DNA from 2 places in the Lysinibacillus sp. HST-98 genome. Region 1 is predicted to be linked to the other one. Evidence: predicted binding sites of a transcription regulator. Region 1 holds the regulator's gene; the other holds the start of a gene.
The links. Region 1 encodes LexA, which represses DNA repair genes until DNA is damaged. Its sites were predicted from a motif close to CGAACATATGTTCG; they were not measured.

Region 1 (4,434 bases):
CGATTGCCTCTCTTTCGGAGGACTCTTTACCAACTAATTTAAAGCTTGTTACTTTTATATTAGAGGTGGGTGCGCTTGATTTTAATTCTCTTGAAAGCTTTTTACAGGAGGTTGAACAATTAGAGCGTGTCATGAAAACCGATAAGATTGAATTTAAATTGCCTGGAGAGCAGGCACAGCTTGAGAAAGATGCAGATCTTACGTTAAAGGCAACAGTGCAAGTGACAACGTTCTATTACGAAGAACAACAATAACTTTATTGATAGGCGCACCATACTGCATTTGTATGGGCGCCTATTGGTTTAGGAGGACATAAAATTGGAAATGGCTTATACGATCTTTATTTTTTTATTTGGACTTGTCTTTGGCTCTTTTTATAATGTAGTTGGCTTACGTGTACCACAGAAGGAGTCGATTGTACATCCTCCTTCACATTGTCCAAAATGTCAGAGACGACTGACGGCGCTTGATTTAGTACCAGTTTTGTCTTATGTATTGTTAGGAGGAAAATGTCGTGGTTGTGGCAATAAAATTTCTTGGGTTTACCCAGTCATAGAATTAATGACAGGTGTATTATTTGCCTTTGCTTATGGGCAGTTAGGCTGGGGCATAGAATTGATAGTAGCCCTCTTTTTTATCTCCTTATTAGTTATTATCGTTGTATCAGATTTAGCCTATATGCTAATTCCAGATAAGGTGTTAGTATTCTTTTTACCTTTGCTAGCTATTGGACGAGTGCTGTCACCATTAACACCGTGGTGGGACTCTCTTGTGGGTGCTGTGGTTGGTTTTGGCATATTATATATCATTGCTGTGCTATCGAACGGTGGCATGGGTGGAGGCGATATTAAATTATTCTTTTTAATTGGTCTCGTTCTGGGTACGATTGATACACTGTTAACGCTATTTTTAGCTGCAGTGATTGGTATGATTGTCGGGATTACCATGTTATCGAAAAACAAACAGGGGAGAAAAACACCCATTCCGTTTGGGCCATCTATTGCATTGGCCGCAGTTATTGTTTATTTCTATGGCGATCGATTAATCAATTGGTATCTAGGCTTTTGGTAATTGTTCAATTTTCAGGAATATGGAGGGAAGCAAGTGAAACCGATTATTGGTATTACAGCCTTTGTTGAGGATGATTTATCCTCTCGATTAAATGTGGCTTACAGCAAAAGCATCATTGAAGCTGGTGGAATTCCATTGATTATTCCAATTGGGGTAGAAGAAGAGGCAGCACAGATTTTAGCCCTTACAGACGGTTTATTATTATCTGGTGGTTATGATGTGCACCCATTTCTATTCGGGGCTGAGCCTTCATTAAAGCTTGGGAAAATTCACCCCGCGCGAGATACGGTCGAGTTAGCATTAATTGAAGCCGCATTCCAACGGAAGATGCCTATTTTCGGGATCTGTCGAGGAATTCAAATGCTAAATGTTGCTTTAGGTGGTACCTTATATCAGGATATTGATAGTGATCATTTTAGCACTAAATTACTTCAACATATGCAACAATCAGGTCGAGCTGTAGCTACCCATTCTGTACAGATTATTGCTGACAATCTATTAGCGACTATCGTTGAACAAGAGAAGATAGCAGTGAATTCATTTCATCATCAAGCGGTGAATGTGTTAGCAGAAAAATTAAAAGTAGCAGCAAAATCCAGCGACGGTATTATCGAAGCGGTAGTTCATGAGGAGATGCCATTTTGCTTGGCTGTTCAGTGGCATCCTGAGGAACTAGCCATAGCAGGAGATGAGAGTGCCCAAAAGCTATTTTCAGCCTTTGTGGAAGCGAGCATAAAATTTAAGAAGGAAGCTTAGAAGAGGCATTGTACAAAGAATCCAATCGGATGTGGATTCTTTTTTTGCGTAAAAAAGAGGATACATGCTCTTAAAAGGAACATAATCCTCAAAACCTGCTTTAATCGTTAATGTACACGTCTGTAAAGACCTACAACTTGTCCTAAAATAGAAACTTGATCCACAATAATAGGTTCCATAGAAGAATTTTCAGGCTGTAAACGGAAATGGTTTTTCTCTTTAAAGAAACGTTTTACAGTTGCTTCATCTTCAGCTGTCATAGCTACAACAATATCCCCATTATTAGCTGTTGCCTTTTGTTTTACAATGACTAAATCTCCATCTAAAATCCCAGCTTCAATCATTGATTCTCCCATAATTTCTAGCATGAACAATTGATCTTCACTTGTGCCGTACGTATCGGGTAATGGGAAGTATTCTTCAATGTTTTCAATTGCTGTAATTGGAGAACCAGCTGTAACCTTCCCGACAAGTGGAACATGGATCACCTGTTGCTTTTGGATGGATTCTTCAGGCTCTAAAATTTCAATTGCACGTGGCTTTGTTGGATCTCGACGAATAAAGCCTTTTTGTTCTAATCGAGCTAAATGTCCATGAACAGTTGAACTGGAAGCAAGTCCAACTGCTTCACCAATTTCGCGTACTGATGGTGGATATCCTTTAGCTCGTACCTCTTCCTTAATGAAAGCTAAAATGTCCTCTTGTCTTTTCGAAACTTTTTTCATGAGTGCTCACCTCTTTTTTTCTAAAATCATCTTCTTATTTGATAGTATAACAGAATGCGAACACGTATGCAAACATAGGTTCGAAAAGTGTTTGACAAAAACGTTTGTTCGCTTTATTATGGGAACATACATTCCGAACAAACATTCTTAAAAAGGGGTAATGATTATGACATGGTTTAAGAAAAACACACATATCTCAATTTTAATAGGAGCTTGTTTATTATTTGCAGCATACCTTTACATTACAGATCCAGGAAAAGTTAGTTACGCAGAAATTGAAATTGAACATGGGGATAGCTTGTGGTCGTTAGCCGAGCAATATCGTGGTAAAATGAGTACTGATGATTGGATAAAGCTTGTAAAAACTGAAAATGAACTAGCAGATATTAAAATTGTAGCGGGAAAATCTCTAGTTATTCCTGTTGTGAGTGATCAAGCCAGTCCCATCAATACTATCGAAATTGCGAGAAATGAACAATGATAAATAATCAACTATCGGCTGTTGTCTATTGTCGCGTAAGCACTGAAAAAGAAACACAAAGCTCCTCATTAGAGCGCCAGCAGGAAGAGTTGCTGCGCTATGCTAAAGAGCAAGGCTATGCGGTGAAGGGCGTGTTTAAAGATCAACATAGTGGCTATGATGTAGAACGTGAAGGCTTACTAGAAATGCTTGATTTTATAAAAGACAAGAACATTAATGCTCTTTTTGTCCAAGATGAAACTCGTTTAGGACGAGGCAATGCAAGGATGGCTGTATTACATTTATTACAAAAGTCAGCAACTGATGTTTTTTCTATGCGTGATGCAGGCCCAGTCCAATTAAATGAAATGGATACGATGCTGCTTGAAATTTTAGCAATCGTAGAGGAATATCAGCGTAGAATCCATAATGCTAAAATTCGACGAGGTATGCGACGTGCTGTAGAAAATGGTTATCGTCCAGAAAATAATTTATCGAACCGAGGTAATCCTCAGGGGCAGGAGCGAAAAGATCTACCTGTAGAGGAAATTGTGAAGCTACGCAAACGTGGATTTACCTTTGAAGAAATTTCTATAACGCTTAGAGGGTTAGGCTTTGAGGTAAGTAAGGCGACTGTACATCGTCGTTTCCAAGAGCACCAAGAAAGATTAGCAGGAAAGTAATATTCCTGCTAATTTTTTTCTGTAAAAAACTACTGAATGGAAGAAAAGCTTTCGATAATAACATGATTAGGCAGTTGGAAAGGGTGCTCTTTATTTATTCGGTCATAAAACATGATGCCATTTAAATGATCGATTTCATGCTGTACAACGATGGCCCCATAGCCCTGTAACTGTACAATGCTTTCATGTCCATCGATGTCGTAAGCTTTGACTTTAATTCTCTCATATCTCGGTACAAAACCAGGGACAGGTCGATTTACAGATAGACAGCCTTCTCCCTCCGGAAGATAAATCATATTAAGGGAATGACTGATTATTTTAGGGTTAATCAGCATCATTTCTTGGTCATCAAAGAGTACAGCAAACATGCGTTTATTTACGCCAATTTGATTAGCAGAGAGTCCACTTCCAGGGCGAAGTTTATATTTTTTTGCTAGCGTTGGATTTTGGCTATTTTTCAGATATTGTAGCATGGCTAGGAGGGTATTACGGTCCACAGTGGTCACGGGTATCGGCACTTCTTGAGTTTGTTTTCTTAAAATTGTCGAGTGTTCTTTCACGAAGTCCTTCATTGTAATCATATAATTTGGGTGAAATTTAGTCATAGATAAATACCTCATCAATACGGCTATTGAGAACCTTAGCAATCTTAAAAGCTAATTCTAGGGTCGGATCATATTTATCATTTTCAACACTATTAATGGTCTGTCTCACAACTCCACATTCTTTTGCAAGAGCA
Region 2 (4,434 bases), on a different contig from region 1:
TATGGGGATCAGTTTCTCCAATCGCAATTTCCCGTATGATAATATCATTACTATGCCCTAGTGACTGTTGAATGATTTTTATATTTTTAGATAGGGAAGTATACAATAAATCGTTCGTTGTATGGGATGGGGAGGTATCGGTATGGTTAGACATGGACATGTGTTTTCCTCCTCAATTGGTGGTTCATTACCTTTAGAATGGACAATTTTTTTGAGAGATAAACGAAAGAGATATGAAAAATCTAGCTATTTGTGGCAATATCACATTCCTTGCGACTTTTGTGTGTCTTGTTTTGGAATAAATAAAAAACAGTCTGTCCTTTCATTTATTGAAAGGACAGACTGCTTTATGTACGATAGTCGTATTGTAATTCATCTTTACTTGTATCAACATCAACATGTAAATTGTGATCGTTAAAGAACCAAAGATCTTTCTCATCAATATAATAAATAACACCATCAATTTCTGTCTGCACACCTATAGCAATAGGTTCCTCACGTGTCATGCCTAGTGAAAAGCCTTCATGAAACGGACTTGAGCCACCATAACGTGCATAAAAACGGATTGTATCACCAGGTTCAACTTCCATTTCATGTTTGAACCATTGTAGGGCTTCATCTGTCAATGCAATATTCATTTCAAATGCTCCTCTCTTCCTACAGCCATTTTACCTTTGGTTCGGTGCCGTTTTTAATACGAGCAATATTGGCACGGTGCCGATAAATAATAAAGGTAAATAAAAAGGCTACCAAGATGCCTAATGCAAAGTCACCTGTTATAAAATAATAAACGATTGCATAGATAAGCGCTACTAAAGCGGCTATCATTGATGTTAAGCTGACGATTTTTGTGATTTTTAATGTCACAATAAAGGTAATAAATAGTAGGACAAAGAGTGGCCAAGAATAGCCTAATAATACACCCGCTGACGTTGCCACAGCTTTCCCACCACGGAAGTTGGCGAAGATCGGGAACATATGACCGATTACGGCGACAAGCCCCAGTAATAAAGGGTGGAGTGTAGTATCAGAGAAAACAGGAAGTGTCACGAGTAAGACAGCGGCAGTCCCTTTTAGGACATCCATCACCGTAACAATAATACCAGCCTTTTTCCCTAATGTTCTAAAAGTATTGGTTGCACCAAGATTACCGCTCCCGTGTTCACGAATATCGGTATTATAAAAAATTTTGCCTATCCATAATCCAGAAGGTATAGAGCCGATTAGATAAGCACATAAAATAATAAGTCCATTGATCATAGTTGGACTCCTTTCATTCATAGTCCATCACTTGGTACTAATAGTTTGTAACAAGTATTTTACACTTTTTCTTGCTAATCTACAATGTTATGAAGGAGATTTCATCCGAAGTCTTGAATCAATACAAAAGAGAATCTATTAGCGAGGACTAGGCTTTTAGACATAAATTTGTAGGAAGCACTAAAACCTTTATAAAAATATAGGCAAAATGGCAATTTTGTCAATCGTTCATTCCTTTGGTAGAATAGAAGTCTAACTTTATCCTGTTTAATCACAAGACACGAGGTAGTGTGCTTCTATTTGCAAGCATCACAACTATATTTTGCAACTTAGTAGGCTTCAATGCGTCAAATGATGATGGAAGCTAGAAGCAGTCTGTCTTGCTTAAATACCAATTTTAAGCAACTGTTGAAGATGTTTACTATTAATAAAAATAATCAAAACTGTGAGCAATTTTTAAAATTTTATTGGACCTGTCGCTAGCTATTGACAGGAAATGCTATTATTATTAGGATGAGAACATAAATAGAACATGTGTTTGTTTTTTGGAGGGGAATTTTTTTGACGAATAAACAGTCACCTAGCGTCTATAATGATGACGCTATACAAGTATTAGAAGGATTAGAAGCGGTACGCAAACGACCTGGCATGTATATCGGTTCGACGGATGGCCGTGGACTTCATCACCTTGTGTATGAAATCGTAGATAATGCGGTAGATGAAGCACTGGCTGGCTTTGGATCTCATATTATTGTCACAATTCATAAAGATCAAAGTATGAGTGTACGCGACTTTGGACGTGGGATGCCAACCGGTATGCATAAAATGGGCAAACCGACACCAGAAATTATTTTTACTGTGTTACACGCTGGTGGCAAATTTGGTCAAGGTGGCTATAAAACAAGTGGAGGTTTACATGGTGTTGGTTCTTCCGTTGTGAATGCGCTCTCAACATTTTTAGAGGTGACAATTCATCGCGATGGTAAAAAGTATCGTCAACGCTTTGAGCATGGAGGACAGCCTGTCACAACACTTGAAAATATTGGGCAGACCAAGCAGACAGGAACGCTTGTTCATTTCCTACCAGATGAAACAATTTTCTCTGTCACAAAATTCAATTATGATACGTTAGCAGAACGATTACGCGAATCAGCCTTTTTATTAAAGGGCTTAAAAATTGAATTAATTGATGAGCGCGAGGAGGGCAAGAGCGATGTGTTCTTTTATGAGAATGGCATCGAGGCTTTCGTTGCGTATTTGAATGAGGAAAAAGATGTCCTTCATCCAGTAAAATATGTAGAAGGCGTACAGGATGAAATCGAAGTAGAGTTCGCTTTCCAGTATAACGATGGTTATTCAGAAACGATTTTATCATTTGTTAATAATGTCCGTACACGTGATGGTGGTACACATGAAACGGGTGCAAAGGCAGCATTGACACGTGTCTTTAATGAATATGCAAGAAAAATTGGCTTGTTAAAGGACAAGGATAAAAACCTTGAGGGGACAGATATTCGTGAGGGCTTAGCAGCGATCGTGTCTGTTCGTATTCCAGAGCATTTACTGCAATTTGAAGGACAAACAAAGGGCAAGCTTGGGACAAGTGAGGCTCGTTCTGCCGTGGATAGCGTAGTGTCTGAGCAAATTTTGTATGTGCTAGAGGAAAATGCAGAGTTATCAGCTTCTCTTGTTCGTAAAGCGATTCGAGCGCAGCAAGTGCGTGAAGCAGCTCGTAAAGCGCGTGAGGATGCACGAAATGGCAAGAAAAACAAAAAGGGTAGTACGATCCTATCTGGAAAATTAACGCCAGCTCAGTCACGTAATGCAGCAAAAAATGAGCTGTATTTAGTCGAGGGTGATTCTGCGGGTGGCTCTGCTAAACAAGGTCGTGACCGTACATTCCAAGCGATTCTGCCATTGCGCGGGAAAGTAATCAATACAGAAAAAGCCAAACTACAAGATATTATGAAAAACGAAGAAATTTCAACGATTATCCATGCGATTGGAGCAGGTGTTGGTACGGATTTTGCGGTGGAAGATTCTGCCTACGATAAAGTAGTCATCATGACCGATGCGGATACGGACGGGGCACATATTCAAGTCTTGCTATTAACATTCTTCTATCGTTATATGCGTCCACTTATTGAGTCTGGGAAGGTCTATATCGCACTACCGCCGCTTTATAAAGTCTCAAAAGGTACTGGAAAAAAAGAAATCATTGAATATGCTTGGACAGAAAGCGATTTACAAAAGGCCATCAAAAAGGTTGGCAAGGGTTACATATTACAGCGCTATAAAGGTCTTGGCGAGATGAATGCAGACCAACTATGGGACACAACGATGAACCCTGAAACACGGACATTGATTCGTGTCACAATCGAGGATGGTGCACGTGCGGAGAGACGTGTCACGACGTTAATGGGCGATAAGGTAGAACCACGTCGTAAATGGATCGAAGCCAATGTAGACTTCGGTATGGAGGATGATTCTAACATTCTAGAGAATGAATTCATCCAACAAGAGGAGGACCAAGCATGAGTAGTACAGAAAAGTTCCAAGATTTACCGTTAGAAGAAGTGATGGGTGACCGTTTTGGTCGCTATAGTAAATATATTATTCAAGACCGCGCGTTGCCTGATGCACGTGACGGTCTTAAACCAGTACAGCGCCGTATTTTATATGCGATGTTTACGGAGGGCAACACACATGATAAGCCGTTCCGTAAATCCGCAAAAACAGTGGGTAACGTAATTGGTAACTATCATCCGCACGGCGATAGCTCTGTGTATGAAGCGATGGTACGGATGAGTCAGGATTGGAAGGCACGTCATATGCTCATTGAGATGCACGGGAACAATGGGTCAGTCGATGGCGATCCTCCAGCTGCGATGCGTTATACAGAGGCAAGACTATCTGCTATTGCTGCTGAAATGCTACGAGATATTGGCAAGAAAACGGTCGAGTTTGTGCCAAACTTTGATGATCAGGATATGGAGCCAACTGTTTTACCAGCACGTTTTCCTAACCTTTTAGTCAACGGCTCTACAGGGATTTCCGCTGGCTATGCGACAGATATTCCGCCACATGCCTTAGATGAAGTACTGGATGCTGTGTTGATGCGCTTAGACAAGCCTAATGTTACTGTAGATGAATTGATGACGGTGATGAAAGGGC

Region 2: the regulator LexA is predicted to act here: its motif matches at 1,788-1,801, upstream of parE (DNA topoisomerase IV subunit B).

Annotation. Positions count from the first base shown of each region.
Region 1 is NZ_JAENHX010000002.1:358,176-362,609, reverse strand. Features, by position in the region: gene JIN86_RS07475 (hypothetical protein) at 1-254, shown strand, start outside; gene JIN86_RS07470 (prepilin peptidase) at 319-1,071, shown strand; gene JIN86_RS07465 (gamma-glutamyl-gamma-aminobutyrate hydrolase family protein) at 1,105-1,827, shown strand; gene lexA (transcriptional repressor LexA) at 1,935-2,552, opposite strand; gene yneA (cell division suppressor protein YneA) at 2,719-3,033, shown strand; gene JIN86_RS07450 (YneB family resolvase-like protein) at 3,030-3,695, shown strand; gene def (peptide deformylase) at 3,725-4,300, opposite strand; gene JIN86_RS07440 (helix-turn-helix transcriptional regulator) at 4,293-4,434, opposite strand, start outside.
Region 2 is NZ_JAENHX010000001.1:19,489-23,922, reverse strand. Features, by position in the region: gene JIN86_RS00115 (spore germination protein) at 1-160, opposite strand, end outside; gene JIN86_RS00110 (HesB/YadR/YfhF family protein) at 348-638, opposite strand; gene plsY (glycerol-3-phosphate 1-O-acyltransferase PlsY) at 658-1,260, opposite strand; gene parE (DNA topoisomerase IV subunit B) at 1,822-3,798, shown strand; gene parC (DNA topoisomerase IV subunit A) at 3,795-4,434, shown strand, end outside.